DNA from 3 places in the Streptomyces sp. NPDC023723 genome. Region 3 is predicted to be linked to each of the others. Evidence: riboswitches for the same ligand, from Rfam matches in the RefSeq annotation. Region 3 holds a riboswitch; each other region holds the start of a gene.

What was found. A riboswitch is a leader RNA that binds a small molecule or an ion and turns the genes downstream of it on or off. The one in region 3 is predicted to bind thiamine pyrophosphate.
Region 1: linked by a shared signal. The riboswitch ahead of thiC (phosphomethylpyrimidine synthase ThiC) and the one ahead of thiO (glycine oxidase ThiO) in region 3 are both predicted to bind thiamine pyrophosphate.
Region 2: linked by a shared signal. The riboswitch ahead of AB0G32_RS16825 (thiamine ABC transporter substrate-binding protein) and the one ahead of thiO (glycine oxidase ThiO) in region 3 are both predicted to bind thiamine pyrophosphate.

What each region holds. Positions count from the first base shown of each region.
Region 1 covers NZ_JBFAAP010000003.1:279,860-285,868, reverse strand. Annotated here, with positions in the region: gene AB0G32_RS06340 (hypothetical protein) at 5-877, shown strand; gene thiC (phosphomethylpyrimidine synthase ThiC) at 1,114-2,886, opposite strand; TPP riboswitch at 2,879-3,068, opposite strand; gene AB0G32_RS06330 (YibE/F family protein) at 3,141-4,901, shown strand; gene AB0G32_RS06325 (SsgA family sporulation/cell division regulator) at 5,021-5,458, opposite strand; gene AB0G32_RS06320 (helix-turn-helix domain-containing protein) at 5,557-6,009, opposite strand, start outside.
Region 2 covers NZ_JBFAAP010000013.1:32,363-38,371, reverse strand. Annotated here, with positions in the region: gene AB0G32_RS16830 (iron ABC transporter permease) at 1-1,036, opposite strand, end outside; gene AB0G32_RS16825 (thiamine ABC transporter substrate-binding protein) at 1,075-2,157, opposite strand; TPP riboswitch at 2,234-2,339, opposite strand; gene rlmN (23S rRNA (adenine(2503)-C(2))-methyltransferase RlmN) at 2,366-3,472, opposite strand; gene AB0G32_RS16815 (phosphatidate cytidylyltransferase) at 3,553-4,665, opposite strand; gene frr (ribosome recycling factor) at 4,665-5,222, opposite strand; gene pyrH (UMP kinase) at 5,351-6,009, opposite strand, start outside.
Region 3 covers NZ_JBFAAP010000061.1:17,479-23,487, forward strand. Annotated here, with positions in the region: gene pknB (Stk1 family PASTA domain-containing Ser/Thr kinase) at 1-991, opposite strand, end outside; gene AB0G32_RS35135 (thiazole synthase) at 1,094-1,888, opposite strand; gene thiS (sulfur carrier protein ThiS) at 1,894-2,094, opposite strand; gene thiO (glycine oxidase ThiO) at 2,097-3,269, opposite strand; TPP riboswitch at 3,267-3,378, opposite strand; gene AB0G32_RS35150 (hypothetical protein) at 3,432-3,788, shown strand; gene AB0G32_RS35155 (FAD-dependent oxidoreductase) at 3,834-5,072, shown strand; gene AB0G32_RS35160 (Rv2175c family DNA-binding protein) at 5,222-5,587, shown strand; gene thiE (thiamine phosphate synthase) at 5,680-6,009, shown strand, end outside.

The sequences.
Region 1 (6,009 bases), on a different contig from region 3:
GGGGATGCACATGAACAGCGTTCCGCAGCACCTGTTGAGCGAGGACCGCCAAGAGTACGAGCGGGTTCTCAACGAGGCGCTGCGCTCCGCACCACACCGCCCGGAACTGGCCGCTGTGGGACAGCGGCTCAACTCGGAACAACTGCGCACCATGGCGCTCAGCGCCACCGCCCTGATCACCGCGGCGGCGGCGACCGAGTACCAGCACTATGTGAAGGTCCGCGAGGAACTGCGCCAGCCGGCGTCGTCCGCCTCGCCGTCGTCCGCCCGCGAACCGGGTGCCACCGAGTCCGGTACGCACTCGATGGGGCTCGCCGCCACCATGGGTGAGGTCGTCGAGACCGCGGGTGCGGGCGCGGGCGCCGTCATCACGGTCCTGGCCCCCGTCCTCACCGGTACGGCCGCCGCGATCTTCCTGCTCGTCGGGTACATCCTGAAGATGATCGACCCGGAGCAGGCGTTCGCCCGGACCATGCTCACCGCCGGGTGGGTGTTCGGCGCCCTGACCGCGATCACGATCCTGGTCGCCGCTGTCGGTCTGCTGACCACCGCGCTGCGCAACCGTCCCTCGGCCGAGGCCGCGGCGTACGGCGAACGCGACGGGGAGGTGACACGGGCCAGGGAAGCCTGGCGCGAAGCCCTGCTGGAACAGGGCATCGTGCCGTTCCTGCGGGACGCCCTGGCCGATCCGGCGGCGGCGTCGGCGCCGGGCGGTACGGGGCCGTCCGCACCGGCCGGCCGGATGCCGCAGCTCGGCTATGGCCGCCCCGGCTTCTCCAGCCCCGACGAAGGATCCACCGCCGGTCCACGCCCGAGCTACTCGAGCCCGGACTACTCCAGCCCGGACTTCGGCGGCCCGGAGCACCGGCCCGAGTGACCACCGGTGTGCGCTCCCCGGCGGGCGGGTCCCGCCCAGGGGGAGCGCACGTCGGTGGCGCACCGGGACCGGAGGACTTCCCTCTCCCGCCACTCACCGGACCGGTCGGCCGGGTTGGCCGGCGGGTCGACCGGGGCACCCCGGGTCAGCCGGGGCACCCCGGGTCAGCCCGGGTCGGCCGGATCGGTCGAGTCGGCCGAGTCAGCCGGTCGGTCGAGTCAGCCGGGCCAGCCGGGTCAGTCCGCGATCGGCAGATAGACGCGGTTGCCCGCCTCCGCGAACTCCTTCGACTTCTGCGCCATGCCCGCCTCGATCTCCCCCTTGCCGCCACCGTGCTCGCGGCGGATGTCCTGGGAGATCTTCATCGAGCAGAACTTCGGCCCGCACATCGAGCAGAAGTGCGCCGTCTTGGCAGGCTCGGCCGGCAGCGTCTCGTCGTGGAACTCCCGTGCCGTGTCCGGGTCGAGGGCGAGGTTGAACTGGTCCTCCCACCGGAACTCGAACCGGGCATCGGACAGCGCGTCGTCCCACTCCTGCGCGCCCGGGTGTCCCTTGGCGAGGTCGGCGGCGTGCGCGGCGATCTTGTAGGTGATGACCCCGGTCTTCACGTCGTCCCGGTTGGGCAGGCCCAGGTGCTCCTTGGGCGTGACGTAGCAGAGCATCGCCGTGCCCCACCAGGCGATCATCGCGGCACCGATGCCGGAGGTGATGTGGTCGTAGGCCGGCGCGACGTCGGTGGTCAGCGGGCCGAGCGTATAGAACGGAGCTTCATCGCAGATCTCCTGCTGAAGGTCGATGTTCTCCTTGATCTTGTGCATCGGGACATGTCCCGGGCCTTCGATCATGGTCTGTACGTTGAAACGCTTGGCGATCGTGTTGAGTTCCCCGAGCGTGCGCAACTCCGCGAACTGCGCCTCGTCGTTGGCGTCCGCGATCGACCCCGGCCGAAGACCGTCGCCGAGCGAGTACGTGACGTCGTAGGCGGCGAGGATCTCGCACAGCTCCTCGAAGTGCTCGTACAGGAACGACTCCTTGTGGTGCGCCAGGCACCAGGCCGCCATGATCGAGCCGCCGCGCGAGACGATGCCGGTCTTCCGGTTGGCGGTCAGCGGCACGTACGGCAGGCGTACGCCCGCGTGGACCGTCATGTAGTCCACGCCCTGCTCGGCCTGTTCGATCACCGTGTCCTTGTAGACCTCCCAGGTCAGCTCCTCCGCCCGGCCGTCGACCTTCTCCAGTGCCTGGTAGAGCGGGACCGTGCCGATGGGCACGGGGGAGTTGCGCAGCACCCACTCGCGGGTGGTGTGGATGTTGCGGCCGGTGGACAGGTCCATGACCGTGTCGGCGCCCCAGCGGGTCGCCCAGGTCATCTTCTCGACCTCCTCCTCGATGGAGGACGTGACCGCCGAGTTGCCGATATTGGCGTTGACCTTCACCAGGAACCGCTTGCCGATGATCATCGGCTCGATCTCCGGGTGGTTGACGTTGGCCGGAAGGACCGCCCGGCCCGCCGCGATCTCCTCGCGTACGACCTCCGGCGCGACGTTCTCCCGGACGGCCACGTACTCCATCTCCGGGGTGATCTCGCCGCGGCGCGCGTACGCGAGCTGTGTCACCGCCTGTTGGCCGCGGGCGCGCCGGGGCTGGCGGGGGCGACCGGGGAAGACCGCGTCCAGGTTGCGCAGACCGCCGCGCGGCGAGGTGTGCTTGACGCCGTCGTCCTCGGGGCGGACGGGGCGGCCCGGGTACTCCTCAGTGTCACCGCGGGCGATGATCCAGTTCTCGCGCAGCGGGGGCAGCCCCCGGCGCACATCGGTGTCGACGAGCGGGTCGGTGTACGGGCCCGAGGTGTCGTACAGGGTGACCGACTGCCCGTTGGTGAGGTGCACCTGACGGACCGGCACCCGCAGGCCGGGGCGCGAACCCTCGACATACGCCTTGTGCCAGCCGATGGACTTCCCGGCCTCGTTCTGAACGGAGGCAGGCGTGCGTGCGTCCCTGATGGTCATGAGACCTACTCCCTACGCCGGCATTACCCGGTAACAGGTTCGGCGGTCGACGCAGCGGTATCCGTCTGCCGACGCTTCGTGGGGAACATCACCCAACTTCGGTGATGTTTCCCGTGAAACATCGCTGGGACGGAGGTCAGCGCCCTCTCAGCCCGGTGCTCCGAGCTCCCGCGTGTACAAAAGGTGCCTCCACGCTAGCGTCAATTCGGGCGCGGTGACCAGAGGGCCCCCTTCGTTCTTGCGATGATCGGGCCGTGACCACGACGCAGCGTCCTTCTTTTCCGCCGCCCGAACCACGCCGCGGACCGGGCCCGGGCGGCGGCGACGGCAGCGGCTCCTGGGGCGAAGACGGCTCCGCCGCCGAGGACCGCGGGCATGGCCGGGCGCCCGCCCCGGGGCCGCAACAGGGGTACGGACACGGCGGGGCGGGGCGGGGGCCGGGGCTGGGCGACGGGCGGGGTCCCGTACCCGGGGGCGAAGGACACGGCCTCAGACTCGGCCACGGCGGCGGTCATGGCAGTCAGGGCGGTCAGGGTCCAGGGGGCGGTGTTCACGGTCCAGCGGGCGGTGGTCACGGATCAGGGGACGGTCACGGCCCTGGAGGCAGCAATCAAGGTCCAGGAGACAGTCACGGCCCTGGAGGCAGCAATCAAGGTCCGGGGGACGGTCACGGCCCGGGTGACGGCGGGCACGGCCCCGTCGGCGGACACGGTCACTCGCACAGTCACGGCCCGGCCGCCCCCGTCTCCCGCCACCTGCGCAAGGTCATCGCCGCGGTCCTGGTTCCCTTCGCCGCGGCCGTGGTGGTGGGGCTCGCCCTGCTGTGGCCGGGCGGCGCGCCGGCCCACGAACGCACCGGGGTGGGCTTCGACCGGCAGACGCAGCAGGCCACGGTCACCAAGGTGACGTCGATGAGCTGCCAGGACGTCAACGGCTCCAACGTCCCCGCCACCGGCGACACGTCCACCGCGGAGGGCTCCTCGGCGCAGCAGCAGGAGAGCGGCACCTGCAAGAAGGCGACGATCCGGGTCGACACGGGCAAGGACAAGGGCCGTACGTTCACCGAGATCGTGCAGCCGGACCAGTCCCGGCAGCTGAGCCAAGGCCAGAAGGTGGTGGTCTCCTACGAGCCCTCCGCGCCGAAGGACCTCCAGTACTCGGTCTCCGACATCAACCGCAGCCTCCCGATGGCGCTGCTGGCCGGGATCTTCGCGCTCGCCGTCGTGGTCGTCGGGCGGCTGCGGGGTGTGATGGCGCTGGTCGCGCTGGCGATCAGCTTCCTGGTGCTGAACTTCTTCATCCTGCCCGCGATCCTCCAGGGTTCGAACCCGCTGCTCGTGGCGGTGATCGGGTCGAGCGCCATCATGCTGATCGCCCTGTATCTGTGCCACGGTCTTTCGGCCCGCACCTCCGTGGCGGTGCTCGGCACGCTGGTCTCGCTGGTGCTGATCGGCGTCCTCGGTTCGCTCTTCATCGGCTGGGCCGCGCTGACCGGGGACACGGACGACAACACGGGTCTGATCCACGGTCTGTACCCGTCGATCGACATGAGCGGTCTGCTGCTGGCGGGGGTCATCATCGGTTCGCTCGGTGTGCTGGACGATGTGACGGTGACGCAGACCTCGGTGGTCTGGGAGCTGCACGAGGCCAATCCGGCGCTGGGTCGGCGGGGCCTTTACCGCGCGGGCATCCGGATCGGCCGGGACCACATCGCGTCCGTGGTCAACACACTCGTCCTCGCCTACGCGGGCGCCGCGCTGCCGTTGCTGCTGCTGTTCTCGATCGCGCAGAGCAGCGTCGGCTCGGTGGCCAACAGCGAGCTGGTCGCGGAGGAGATCGTGCGCACCCTGGTCGGTTCCATCGGCCTGGTGGCTTCGGTGCCGGTGACCACCGCGCTCGCGGCGCTCGTCGTCGCCGCCGACCGGCCCGGCCCCGGCGCCGCCCCGGCGGGGACTCCCGCCCCGGCCGCCCCGGCCGCGGCTCGCGGGGGCCGGGGGCGCCGCCGCAAGCGGTGACGGGGGCGCCGGGCCCGGCCGCCGGCCGCGGCGCCCGGACCGGCTTGCAGGATCGTTCCGGCACGGTGGACGGCATCCGGCGAAGCGTTACGCCACCGCCTCAGGACTGCCGGAACGCTTCAGCCCGCGCTCTGTTCCTCGGCCAGGATGCGGTCCAGCGCCTCGTCGAGGTGTGCGTCGAAGTCGGCGAGCACCCCCTCCTGGCCCAGCGGCACCAGTTTGTCGGTGCGGTCGAGGAAGGCCACCAGCGGTGCCGCCGAGGACCGGAACAACGCCTGGTCGGCGCCGACCTGAAGGCGGATCAGCACTTCGGCCAGCGGCTCGGGATCGACGGGAGAGATGCGCACATCGCCGTCGCCGCAGGGCCGGCCGACCCCGTCGATCAGCAGCTCGCGTCCGAAGGCCCAGGTCACCGGGGCGTCACCGGGCAGGTGGAAGGTCAGTCGCACGGCGTAGGGATCACTGGTCTCGTAGCGCAGCTCCACCGGGATACGGAAGGAGAGCTCCTCGGACACGAGAAAGCTCATCATGACCTCTGCCTGTACGGACTCGCGCATCACATACCCCGTCATTCGCCGTCGACTGGCCGGGAATCAACCTCTAACACTGATGGCATCTTGCTGAACGTACACACCAGATCACAAGGAGTTAGTTTTCACATACTGATAGAGCGCGAGAGCGACCCCAGCAGTCGCCCCACCTCGCTCTGCAACTCCCGCATCGCGGGCAGCAGCCGGTCGGCCTGGTGCACGGGCAGCGAAATGGCCACGGTCGCCACCGCGCTGCCGACGGTGAGCGGGATCGCCCCGGACACCGTGCCCAGCGCGTACTCCTGGTACTCGGTCACCGGCTCCGTACGCCCCAGGCGCTCCAGCCGCTGCAGCAGGCTGTGGCCGTCGCGCACGGTGTATGGGGTGACGGGCCGCACCGGATGGCGGTCGAGGTGGTCCTGACGGGCCGCTTCGTCCAGTTGTGCCAGCAGGCACTGGCCGATGGCATGCGCGTGCGCGGTCGCACGGAAGTCCGCCCACTCCTCGACCGCGGGAGCGCCCGGCGGGTCCGCGACGCACACGATGTCGACCTCCCCGTCGCGGTACACCGCGTAGTA
Region 2 (6,009 bases), on a different contig from region 3:
CGCCGATCACCATGGCGATCGCGGTGGCGGCGACGGCGTACTCGAGCGAGTTGCCGATGGCGTCGATCGGCGGCACGAGGAAGGTGCCGCCGTCCTCGTGGGTGAGCGCCCGGTAGTAGCCGAAGCCGCCGTCGAGCGACCGCCGCACCAGCACCGCCAGCGGCAGCAGGACCAGTACGGCGACGGTGGCCAGCACCCCGGCCAGCAGCCCCCACTGCCCGGCCCCGCGCGGCCGGCGCGCGGTCGTCGAGGCGTCCACCAGCCGCAGCGCCGTCTCCCGCCGCCGTACCGTCCAGGCGTGCACGGCGAGGATCGCGGCGACCGCGCCGAACTGGACCAGGGTCAGCACGGCCGCCGTGGACAGGTCGAACAGCTGCGAGGTCTGCCGGTAGATCTCCACCTCCAGGGTGGCGAAGGCGGGCCCGCCGAGGATCTGCACGACACCGAAGGAGGTGAAGGTGAACAGGAACACCATCAGCGCGGCGGCGGCCACGGCGGGCGCCAGCGCCGGCAGCGTGACCCGCCGCCAGGCGGCGAACGGTGACGCCCCGAGCATCCGGGCGGCCTCCTCCTGCCGCGGGTCGAGCTGCGCCCACAGCCCGCCGACGGTACGGATCACGACGGCGTAGTTGAAGAAGACATGCGCCAGCAGGATCGCCCACACGGTGGTGTCCAGCCGGACGCCCCACAGGTCGTCGAGCAGCCCGCCGCGCCCGACCAGCGCCAGGAACGCCGTACCGACCACGACGGTCGGCAGCACGAACGGCACCGTGACCACGGCCCGCAGCGCCTGCTTGCCGGGGAAGTCCAGCCGGGCGAAGACGTACGCGCCCGGCAGCGCGACCAGCAGGGTGAGCGCGGTGGAGGCCAGCGCCTGCCAGGTGGTGAACCACAGCACGTGCCGGACGTCCGAGGCGGCGACCACCTCGGCGATCCGGCCGAGGTGCCAGCCGCCGTCGTCCTTCAGCCCGCGCGCCACGATCGCGGCCACCGGCCAGGCGAAGAAGACGGCGAAGAACGCCACCGGCATGGCCATCAGCCCGAGCCGCGCGGCGCTCCCCCGGCGCGCGGCCCTCACTGCAGTACGAGCGAGGTCCACGACTTGACCCAGTCGTCCCGGTTGGCGGCGATCTTCGCCGGTGCCATGGTCTCGGGGTCGGTGACGTCCGGCATGTTGTCCGTGTAGACAGCGGGCAGCTTCGCGTCACCGACAACCGGGTTGACGAACATGTTGAGCGGCATGTCCTCCTGGAACTTCTCGCTGAGCAGGAAGTCGAGGAACGCCTTGCCGCCCTCGGGGTTCTTCGCGTTGCTCAGCAGCCCCGCGAACTCGGTCTGCCGGAAGCAGGTGCCGGTCGCGACGCCGGTGGGCGCGGTCTTGGGCTGCGGGTCGGCGTAGACCACCTCGACCGGCGGCGAGGAGGCGTAGGACACGACCAGCGGCCGGTCCCCGCCGGCCTTCTTCCCACCGGCCGACCCGGAGAACTCCTCGTTGTACGCCTGCTCCCACCCGTCGACCACCTTGACGCCGTTGGCCCGGAGCTTCTTCCAGTACGCCGCCCAGCCGTCGTCCCCGTACGCGGCGGCGGTCCCGAGCAGGAACCCGAGCCCCGGCGACGACGTACCGGCGTTCTCGGTGACGAGCAGGTCCTTGTACGCGGGCTTGACCAGGTCGGCGAAGGAGGCCGGCGGATCGATCCCGTGCTCGCTGAAGTACGCCTTGTCGTAGTTGACGCAGATGTCGCCGTAGTCGACCGGCGTGACCCGGTGCCGGCCGGCGTCCAGCTGGTACTGCTCGTCGACCCGGTCCAGGCCGTTCGCCTCGTACGGCTGGAACAGCCCGTTGTCGAGGGCGCGGGAGAGCAGCGTGTTGTCGACGCCGAAGAAGACGTCGCCCTGCGGGTTGTCCTTGGTCAGGATCGCCTTGTTGACGGCCTGCCCGGCGTCGCCGTCCTCCAGGACCTTGACCTGGTACCCGGACTCCTTCTCGAACGCGGCGATGACGCTCTTCGACGCGGCCCACGAGTCATGGCTGACGAGCGTCACGGTCTTGCTGTCCCCGCCCGCCTCGTCGCCGGCCGACGACCCGCACGCGGACAGCGCGACCAGGCCCAGCCCGACGGCCGCCGCGGCCACGCTCTTCTTGGTGATGCTCACTGATTCCTCCTGGGACGTCCAGGAGAAGACGCGGCCCTGCCCGGGTTCCTCGCGGATCCCGGGCAGGGCGCAACAGCTCGAGTGATGACCGATCTCCCTACCCAGAATGACCTGGGCCAGGTTCGGAGGGTCTGCGGCCGGTGCCGCACTCTCAGCGCTGTGGCGCTCCCCTGTCGGAATATTAAGATGTGTTCTTACGTCGGTCAGGTTACCGCTCGCCGGCGGCGAGCTGGCCACACGCCCCGTCGATCTCCTGCCCGCGCGTGTCCCGGACCGTCACCGGCACCCCGTGCGCCGCGATGGCCTCGACGAACGCCTTCTCGTCCGCGGGCCGCGAGGCGGTCCACTTCGAGCCCGGGGTCGGGTTCAGCGGGATGAGGTTGACGTGTACCGGCTTGCCCTTGAGCAGCCGGCCGAGCCGGTCACCGCGCCAGGCCTGGTCGTTGATGTCCCGGATCAGCGCGTACTCGATGGACAGCCGGCGTCCGGACCGCGCGGAGTACTCGAACCCGGCGTCCAGCACCTCGCGCACCTTCCACCGGGTGTTCACCGGCACCAGGGTGTCGCGCAGCTCGTCGTCGGGGGCGTGCAGCGAGATGGCGAGCCGGCACTTGAAGCCCTCGTCGGAGAAGCGGTGGATGGCCGGCACCAGACCGACCGTCGACACGGTGATGCCCCGCTGCGACAGGCCCACACCGTCGGGCTCGGGGTCGGTCAGCCGCCGGATGGCGCCCACCACCCGGTTGTAGTTGGCGAGCGGCTCGCCCATCCCCATGAAGACGATGTTGCTCAGCCGCGCCGGCCCTCCCGGAACCTCTCCGTCCCTGAGCGCCCGCATGCCGTCCACGATCTGGTGCACGATCTCGGCGGTCGACAGGTTCCGGTCAAGACCGGCCTGTCCGGTGGCGCAGAACGGGCAGTTCATGCCGCAGCCCGCCTGCGAGCTGATGCACATGGTCACCCGGTCCGGGTAGCGCATGAGCACCGACTCGACGAGCGTGCCGTCGAACAGCCGCCACAGCGTCTTGCGGGTGGTCCCCTCGTCCGTCGACAGATGCCGTACGACGGTCATCAGCTCGGGCAGCAGCGCCTCGCGGAGCTTCTCCCGCGAACCGGCCGGGATGTCGGTCCACTGCTCCGGTTCGTGCGCGTACCGCGCGAAGTAGTGCTGCGAGAGCTGCTTGGCGCGGAACGCCTTCTCACCGGCCGCGGCGACCGCCTCCTTGCGCTCGGCGGGCGTGAGGTCGGCGAGATGCCGCGGCGGCTTCTTGGCTCCGCGCGGGGCGACGAAAGTGAGTTCTCCGGGTGCAGGCATAGCCCGTCCAGTGTCGCAGACGTACGAAGAGGAGCCCGCCACCCTGTGGACAACGGGCCCCTCGGTGCGCGAACCGCAGGTCAGCCCGAGCCGACGAAGATCACCAACAGCAGCCAGGCCACGGGAGCCGTCGGCAGCAAGGAGTCCAGCCGGTCCATGATGCCGCCGTGGCCCGGCAGCAGCGTGCCCATGTCCTTGATGCCGAGGTCGCGCTTGATCATCGACTCGCCGAGGTCGCCCAGGGTGGCGCTGACCGCGACGGCCAGGCCGAGGAGCAGGCCCTGCCACCAGGCGCCGCCGTCGATCAGGAAGTGCGTGCACAGCGCGCCCGCCGCCATCGCGAAGGTCACCGCGCCGACCAGGCCCTCGCGGGTCTTGCCGGGGCTGATGCGCGGCGCGAGCTTGGTCCGGCCGAAACGCCAGCCGACCGCGTAGGCGCCGGTGTCGCTGACGACGGTCAGTATCAGGAAGACCAGCACCCGCCACGGGCCGTCGTCGGCCGCGAGCATCATGGCGACGAACGTGGCCAGGAACGGCACGTAGAACGCCGCGAAGACACCCGCCGTGACGTCCCGCAGATAGTCCTGCGGCGGCCGCGTCATCCGCCACAGAAGGACGGCGAGCGCGGTGAGCGCCATGGCGATCCACGCGCCGTCGGCGCCCCGCACATACCCGGCGATCACCATCGCCGCGCCGCCGACCGCGAGCGGCACGAGCGGCGCGTGGATGCCCTTGCGCTCGTCCAGCCGCTTGGTCAGCTCCCACAGCCCGACCACGACGGCGACGACGATGACGCCCACGAAGACGGCCTTGACGAAGAACAGCGACGCGACGATCACCGCGCCGAGCCCGACCCCGACCCCTATGGCCGCACCCAGGTCGCGCCCCGCGCTCTTCTTCTGCGGCGGGGGCGCCGGCTGCGGGGCGGCAGGCATGGGCTCCGGATTCTGCGGCGCGGTCGGCGCGGTCGGGTCGCGGAACGAGGGACCGCCCTGCCGGCCGGCCCCCCGGTCGTCATCCTGGTCTGCGCCGAAGTCGGGTACGTCGTCGGGCACGATGGGCATGGGGCGAGTCTGCTGCGCGTACAGCGCATCGTAGGCGGGACCCGCCGGGGCAGCCCCCTGGACAGGTCCCTGCTCGGACGGCCCCCAGTACCCGGCTTGTGGCGGCGCCCCCCAGGAAGAGTCGTTCATCAGACCTCGAGCAGCTCCGCTTCCTTGTGCTTGAGGAGTTCGTCCACCTGCGCGACGTACTTCGCGGTGGTGTCGTCGAGCTCCTTCTCCGCGCGGCGGCCCTCGTCCTCGCCGACCTCGCCGTCCTTGACCAGCTTGTCGATGGCGTCCTTGGCCTTGCGGCGCACCGAGCGGATGGAGACCTTGGCGTCCTCGCCCTTGGCCTTGGCCACCTTGATGTACTCGCGGCGGCGCTCCTCGGTCAGCTCCGGGAACACCACGCGGATGATGTTGCCGTCGTTGCTCGGGTTGACGCCCAGGTCGGAGTCGCGGATCGCCTGCTCGATGTTGCGCAGGGCGGTCTTGTCGAACGGCGTGACCACGGCCATCCGCGGCTCGGGCACGGAGAACGAGGCCAGCTGGTTGATCGGCGTCGGCGCGCCGTAGTAGTCGGCCACGATCTTGTTGAACATCGCCGGGTGCGCCCGCCCGGTGCGGATCGCGGCGAAGTCCTCCTTGGCGACCACGACGGCCTTCTCCATCTTCTCCTCGGCTTCGAGGAGGCTCTCTTCGATCACCACTTGCTCCTGCGTGTCTTGAGTAGGCCCGGCTGCGGTTCCTCGTAGGGGCGGCGGCCGGCTGCGTCGCGTCTTCTTCCTGCACGGTTCCCGACCGGCAGGACATTGTCCATCCCCCGGCCCGGGGGTCAGTTGCGGTCGGACCCGTCGCCCACGAGCGTGCCGATCTTCTCACCCTTGACGGCCCGGGCGATATTGCCGGCCTTCAGGAGTTCGAAGACGACGATCGGGAGCTTGTTGTCACGGCAGAGCGTGACCGCCGTGGCGTCGGCGACCTTCAGGTCCCGGGTGATGACCTCGCCGTAGCCGAGGGCGTCGAACTTGACCGCGTCCGGGTTGGTCTTCGGGTCGGAGTCGTAGACCCCGTCCACCCCGTTCTTGCCCATGAGCAGCGCCTCGGCGTCGATCTCCAGGGCGCGCTGGGCGGCGGTGGTGTCGGTGGAGAAGTACGGCATGCCCATGCCGGCGCCGAAGATGACCACGCGGCCCTTCTCCAGGTGCCGCACGGCGCGCAGCGGGATGTAGGGCTCGGCGACCTGGCCCATGGTGATGGCGGTCTGCACCCGGCAGTCGACGCCCTCCTTCTCCAGGAAGTCCTGGAGGGCGAGGCAGTTCATCACGGTGCCGAGCATGCCCATGTAGTCGGAGCGGGCGCGGTCCATGCCGCGCACCTGGAGTTCGGCGCCGCGGAAGAAGTTCCCGCCGCCGATGACGATCGCGATCTGCGCGCCGTCCCGGACGACGGCCGCGATCTCGCGCGCGATGGCGTGCACCACGTCGGGGTCGA
Region 3 (6,009 bases):
CCGCGAGCGGTGCCTCCTCCTCGTTCACCGGCAGCGGACGGATCATGGTCAGCGCGCGCGGGATGACGCTCGTACGGTCGTCGGCGTTGTCATGGCCGCCGGGTCCGTCGGCCAGCGCCTGCGGCGGTACGGCGTCCAGCTGGCCGGCGGTGAGCGTCCCGCGCGCCTCGCGGGCCAGCGCGAGCAGCGCCACCGCGTCGTGCGGACGGATCTCCGGGCGCCGCGCGGTCGCCGTCGCCACCAGCTCGTCCAGCTCGAACGCCAGGTCCGGCACGGCGGCCGACGGCGGCGGCACGTCCTCGTTGAGATGCTGGTAGAGCACCTGGGCGGGGGAGTCGCCCCGGTGCGGCTTGGCGCCGGTCAGCATCTCGTACAGGACCACCCCGCAGGCGTAGACGTCCACGCGCGGGTCGGCGGTGCCGTGCTCGATCTGCTCGGGCGCCAGGTAGGAGACGGTGCCCAGCACCGCGCCGGTGGTGCTGGTGACCGTGTTCACGGCCCGGACCAGGCCGAAGTCGGCGACCTTGACCCGGCCGTCGTCCCCGATCAGCACGTTCTCCGGCTTCATGTCGCGGTGCACGAACCCGGCGCGGTGCGCGGCGCCGAGCGCGGCCAGCACCGGCTCCAGGATGTCCAGGGCCGCGCGCGGCTGGAGCGCCCCGCGCTCGCGCAGCACGTCGCGCAGGGTGCAGCCGGAGACGTACTCCATCGCCAGGTAGACGTAGACCCCGTCGGTGCCCTGGTCGAAGACCTGCACCACGTTGGGGTGGGCCAGCCGGGCGACCGACTTGGCCTCCCGGATGAACCGCTCCACGAAGGTGCCGTCGGCCGCGAGCGCCGGGTGCATCACCTTCAGCGCGAGCACACGGTCCAGGCGGGTGTCCACGGCCCGGTAGACCGTGGCCATCCCGCCGACCGCGATCCGCGCGTCGACGCGGTACCGGCCGTCGAGCAGCTGCCCGACCAGAGGGTCCTGAAGGGTCGTGTCCACGCAGGTGAGTGTACGAGCCGTCGCTGACAGTCGGCTGTGGACGGCCGCGGCCGGGACGCTACTGCGACGCGGCTGTGACGCGGGCCACCGGGCGCGGCCGGCTCAGAAGGCCGGCCGCTCCGGGTCGAGCGCCGCCATGCCGTCCACCGGGGAGGAGGCCGCGGCGAAGTGGCGGCGCGGGATCCGGCCCGCGAGCCGGGCCAGCCGGCCGCCCTCCACCGCGTGCCGCATCGCCTCCGCCATCAGCACCGGCTCCTGCGCCCGGGTCACCGCCGAGGCGAGCATCACGCCCGCGCAGCCCAGCTCCATCGCCAGCGCCGCGTCCGACGCCGTACCGGCCCCGGCGTCCAGGATCACCGGTACGCGCGCGTGCTCGACGATCAGCTGGAAGTTGTGCGGGTTGCGGATGCCGAGCCCGGACCCGATCGGCGAGCCCAGCGGCATGACCGCCGCGCAGCCGACGTCCTCCAGCTTCCGCGCCAGCACCGGGTCGTCGTTGGTGTACGGCAGCACCGTGAAACCGTCGTCGACCAGCGTCTCGGCCGCGTCCAGCAGCTCGACCGGGTCCGGCAGCAGGGTGCGTTCGTCGGCGATGACCTCCAGTTTGACCAGGTCGGTGCCGAGGGCCTCGCGCGCCAGGCGGGCGGTCAGGACCGCCTCCCCGGCGGTGAAGCAGCCCGCCGTGTTGGGCAGCACCCGGATGCCGAGCCGCTCAAGGACCGACAGCACGGAGCCGTGCACGGACGGGTCCACCCGCCGCATGGCGACCGTGGTCAGCTCGGTCCCGGACGCCACCAGGGACCGCTCCAGCACGTCCAGGCTGGGCGCCCCGCCGGTGCCCATGATCAGCCGGGACGCGAAGGACGTACCGCCGAGGACGAAGGGATCGTCGGCCATCTGGGTCAGCCTCCTTGGACGGCGGTGAGGACTTCGACGCGGTCGCCGTCGGACAGCGCGGTGGCCGCCCACCGCGCGCGCGGGACGACGGTCTCGTTGAGGGCGGCGGCCACCCCGGACGGCGCCCGGGTGAGGGTTTGGACGAGGGCGTCCAGCGCCGTGCCGGGGGCCACCTGGCGCGGCTCCCCGTTGACCGAGATGCGCAGGCTCATACGGGCTGCTCCATGGGGACGGGGGCGGCGGCGAACCGCCCGGGGGCGAAGGGGCGGGCCTCCTCGGGCAGCTCGCCGGTGGTCAGCACGTGCGCCATGACGTCGCCGGTGACCGGGGTGAGCAGCACACCGTTGCGGAAGTGCCCGGTGGCCAGCAGCAGGCCGGCCAGGGCGGTCGGGCCGAGCAGCGGCGCGTTGTCCGGGGAGCCGGGACGCAGGCCCGCGAGGGTCTCCGTCAGCGGCAGCTCGGTGATGCCCGGGACCAGCTCGTGGGCGTCGCGCAGCAGCTCGTAGACGCCGCCCGCGGTGACCGTGGTGTCCCAGCCCAGCTCCTCGCTGGTGGCGCCGACGACGAGTTCGCCGTCGGCGCGGGGCACCAGGTAGAGCGGGTTGCCGCGCACCACCGCGCGGACGGTGCGGTTCAGCAGCGGCGGCCGCCCGGGGAGCATGGCCAGCCGCAGCACCTGGCCCTTCACGGGCCGGACCGGCGGCAGGGCACCCGCCGGGACGCCCTTCAGCCGGCCGCTGAGGCTGCCGGCGGCCAGCACCACCCGCCCGGCCGCGAGCGTGGCGCCCCCGGTCGTCACGACGCCCGTCGCGCGCTCCCGGCCGACGGTGAGCCGCTCGGCCGTACTCCGGTGGAAGACCACGCCCGCCCGCTCGCAGGCGGCCAGCAGCGCCGCCGCCAGCCGCCGGGGGTCGATCTGATGGTCGCCGTCCACCCGCAGCCCGCCGCGCACGCCCGGCGCGAGCATCGGCTCCAGCCGCCGGCAGTCACGCCCCGACAGCCACTCGGCCGCCAGGCCCGACCGCTGCTGGAAGGCGTGCAGCTCCCGCAGGTGCGCCCGGTCGTCGGCGTCGAGCGCGACGGCCAGCGTGCCGCACCGCCGGTAGCCCAGGTCGTGCCCGGTGGCGTCGGTCAGTTCGGCGGCGAACTCCGGATAGCGGCGGGCCGACGCCAGGTTCAGCGCCAGCAGGGTCTGCTCGCCGTAGTGCAGCTCGGTGACGGCGGCCAGCATCCCGGCCGCCACCCGCGCGGCGCCGCCGCCCGGCGCCGAGTCCACCACCGCCGTGGCCAGCCCGCTCTGCGCGGCCCGCCACGCGGTGACCAGCCCGATGATCCCGCCCCCGACGACCAGCACGTCGGACGTGTCTGACATGGCTGACATGGGCGTCCAGCCCCTCCCTTCGCCGGCATGACCCGGATCAGGTTCGTACGGTCGGAGGCCGCCAGCCTCCCTCTCAGCCCGGTGCGTCCGGGCTCCCGCGAGTGCCTTACGTTGGCCACCCTAACTGCTCGGTATCAGCCTCTGTAAGGGAGCGTCCCGCCCGTGGTCCGTTCGCTCGACGGTCTCGTGTTCGCCCCGGTCGCCGACCAGGCACCCGGCCAGGTCGGCACCCGCACCCGCTTCACCTACCACGAGGAGGACGGCGCCGTCTGGGCCGAGTACGCCGGCGGCGACGTGGTCCGCGGCCACCTGGTGGGCACCCGCGCGGGGGACCGGCTCGACTTCCGGTACGTACAGCTGCGGACCGACGGCAGCACCGCCTGCGGACACTGCGTGTCGAGCGCCGTCGCCCTGCCGGACGGGCGGGTGCGGCTGACGGAGACCTGGCGGTGGGAGTCGCGGCCCGGCGGCGGCACCAGCGTGGTGGAACAGGTCACCGACTGTGCAGCAGCTCACTGAACGTGCCCCCTGACCAACACCGCGTCAGCTGACTAAGGTGATCAGGTGAGCGAGCAGACGCAGCAGCGGGGCGGCCCGGCGCGGCGCGTGGTCGTCGTGGGCGCGGGCATGGCCGGCGTGCAGACGGCGGTCGCCCTGCGCGAACAGGGCTTCACCGGCACCGTGACCCTGATCGGCGCCGAACCGCACCAGCCGTACGACCGCCCCCCGCTGTCCAAGGCCGTGCTCCTGGGCACCGCCGAGGGCTCCGCCTTCGACATCGACTTCGAGGCGCTCGGCATCGAACTGCGGCTCGGCCTGACGGCCGTGGGCGTCCGCCCCGGCGAACACCTGCTGGACACCTCCGCGGGGCCCGTGCCGTACGACGCCCTGGTCCTGGCGACCGGCGCCGAGCCGCTCCGGCTGCCCGGCGCCGACGGGGTCCCCGGCGTCCACCTGCTGCGCACCCTGGACGACGCCGAACGGCTGCGCCCGGTGCTGCACCGGCAGCACGACGTGGTGGTGGTCGGCGCGGGCTGGATCGGCGCCGAGTTCGCCACCGCCGCGCGGGAGGCCGGCTGCGCGGTGACCGTCGTGGAGGCCGCCGACCGGCCGCTCGCCGGGGCGCTGCCCGCCGAGGTCGCCGCCCCCATGGCCGACTGGTACGCCGACGCCGGCGCCGTACTGCGCACCCACGCGCGCGTGCGGCACGTCGAGCCCGGCGCGGTGCTCCTGGACGACGGCACCCGGGTGCCCGCCGGCGCGGTCGTCGTCGGCATCGGCGCCCGGCCCGCCACCGCCTGGCTGGCCGGTTCCGGAATCGCCCTCGGCCCGTACGGCGAGGTCCTGGCCGACGACCGCCTGCGCGCCCGCGCACCGGACGTGCACGCGGTCGGCGACTGCGTGTCCTTCCCCTCCGGCCGCTACGGCGAGCGGCTGCTCGTGCACCACTGGGACAACGCCCTCCAGGGCCCGCGCACGGTGGCCGCGGACATCATCGGCGCCGTCGCCGGGGAGCCCGCGGCGGTCTACGACCCGGTGCCGTACTTCTGGTCCGAGCAGTTCGGCCGCTTCGTCCAGTACGCCGGACACCACCCGGCCGGCGACACCACCCTGTGGCGCGGCGACCCGGCCGGACCCGCCTGGACCGTGTGCTGGCTGCGCGAGAACCGGCTCGTGGCCCTGCTGGCGGTGGGCCGGCCCAGGGACCTGGCCCAGGGCCGCCGCCTGATCGAGTCGGGCACGGCGATGAACCCGCGCCTGCTCACCGACCCCGCCAGGCCACTGAAGTCGGCGACGGCCTGACCGCACCGGGAAGGGCCGGCGTGAGGGTGTCCGCCCGCACCGGCCGGCGCACCGGACCCGCACCGGCCGCCGCGGGCATCCGTACCCCGACAGCCCAGGTCACCGGGCCCCCGCTTCCGCCTGTCAGTGGCAGATGGCAGGCTTGAGGGGTGACCGAGATTGACGCAAAGATCGATGCTCTCGTCCCTGCCTGGCTCACCCTGCCCGACATCGCGGAGATGTTCGACATCGAGGTGACCCGGGTCCGGCAGCTGGTCAAGGACGGCCAGCTCATCGCCGTACGCCGCGGTGAGAACCGCGCGCTGCACGTCCCCGCGGCCTTCATCGACGACGACAAGGTCGTCAAGGGCCTGTCCGGGACGCTGACGCTGCTGCGGGACGACGGCTTCACGGACGAGGAGATGCTGGAGTGGCTCTTCACGCCGGACGACAGCCTGCCCGGCACGCCGGCCCAGGCGCTGAGTGAGAACCGCGGCACGGAGGTGAAGCGCCGCGCCCAGGCGCTGGCGGTCTGACCGACCCGCCCGGCGCGCGGGCCGGCCGAACACCGGCCCGCCCGCCGGGCCCCGCTCCGCAAACAGCCACCGACACGGGGGACGCACCACGCATGACCGCCACCACCGCCACCGCCGCCGACCCGGCGACCACCCGGGCCCGCCTGGCCACCGCCCGCCTCTACCTCTGCACGGACGCCCGCAAGCGCCAGGGCGACCTCCCGCAGTTCCTGGACGCGGTACTGGCCGGCGGCGTCGACATCGTGCAGCTGCGCGACAAGGGCATGGAGGCGGCGGAGGAACTGGAGCACCTCGCCGTGTTCGCGGAGGCCTGCGCCCGGCACGGCAAGCTCCTCGCGGTCAACGACCGCGCCGACGTCGCCCACGCCGCCCGCGCCGACGTCCTGCACCTCGGACAGGGCGACCTGCCCGTCCCCGCCGCC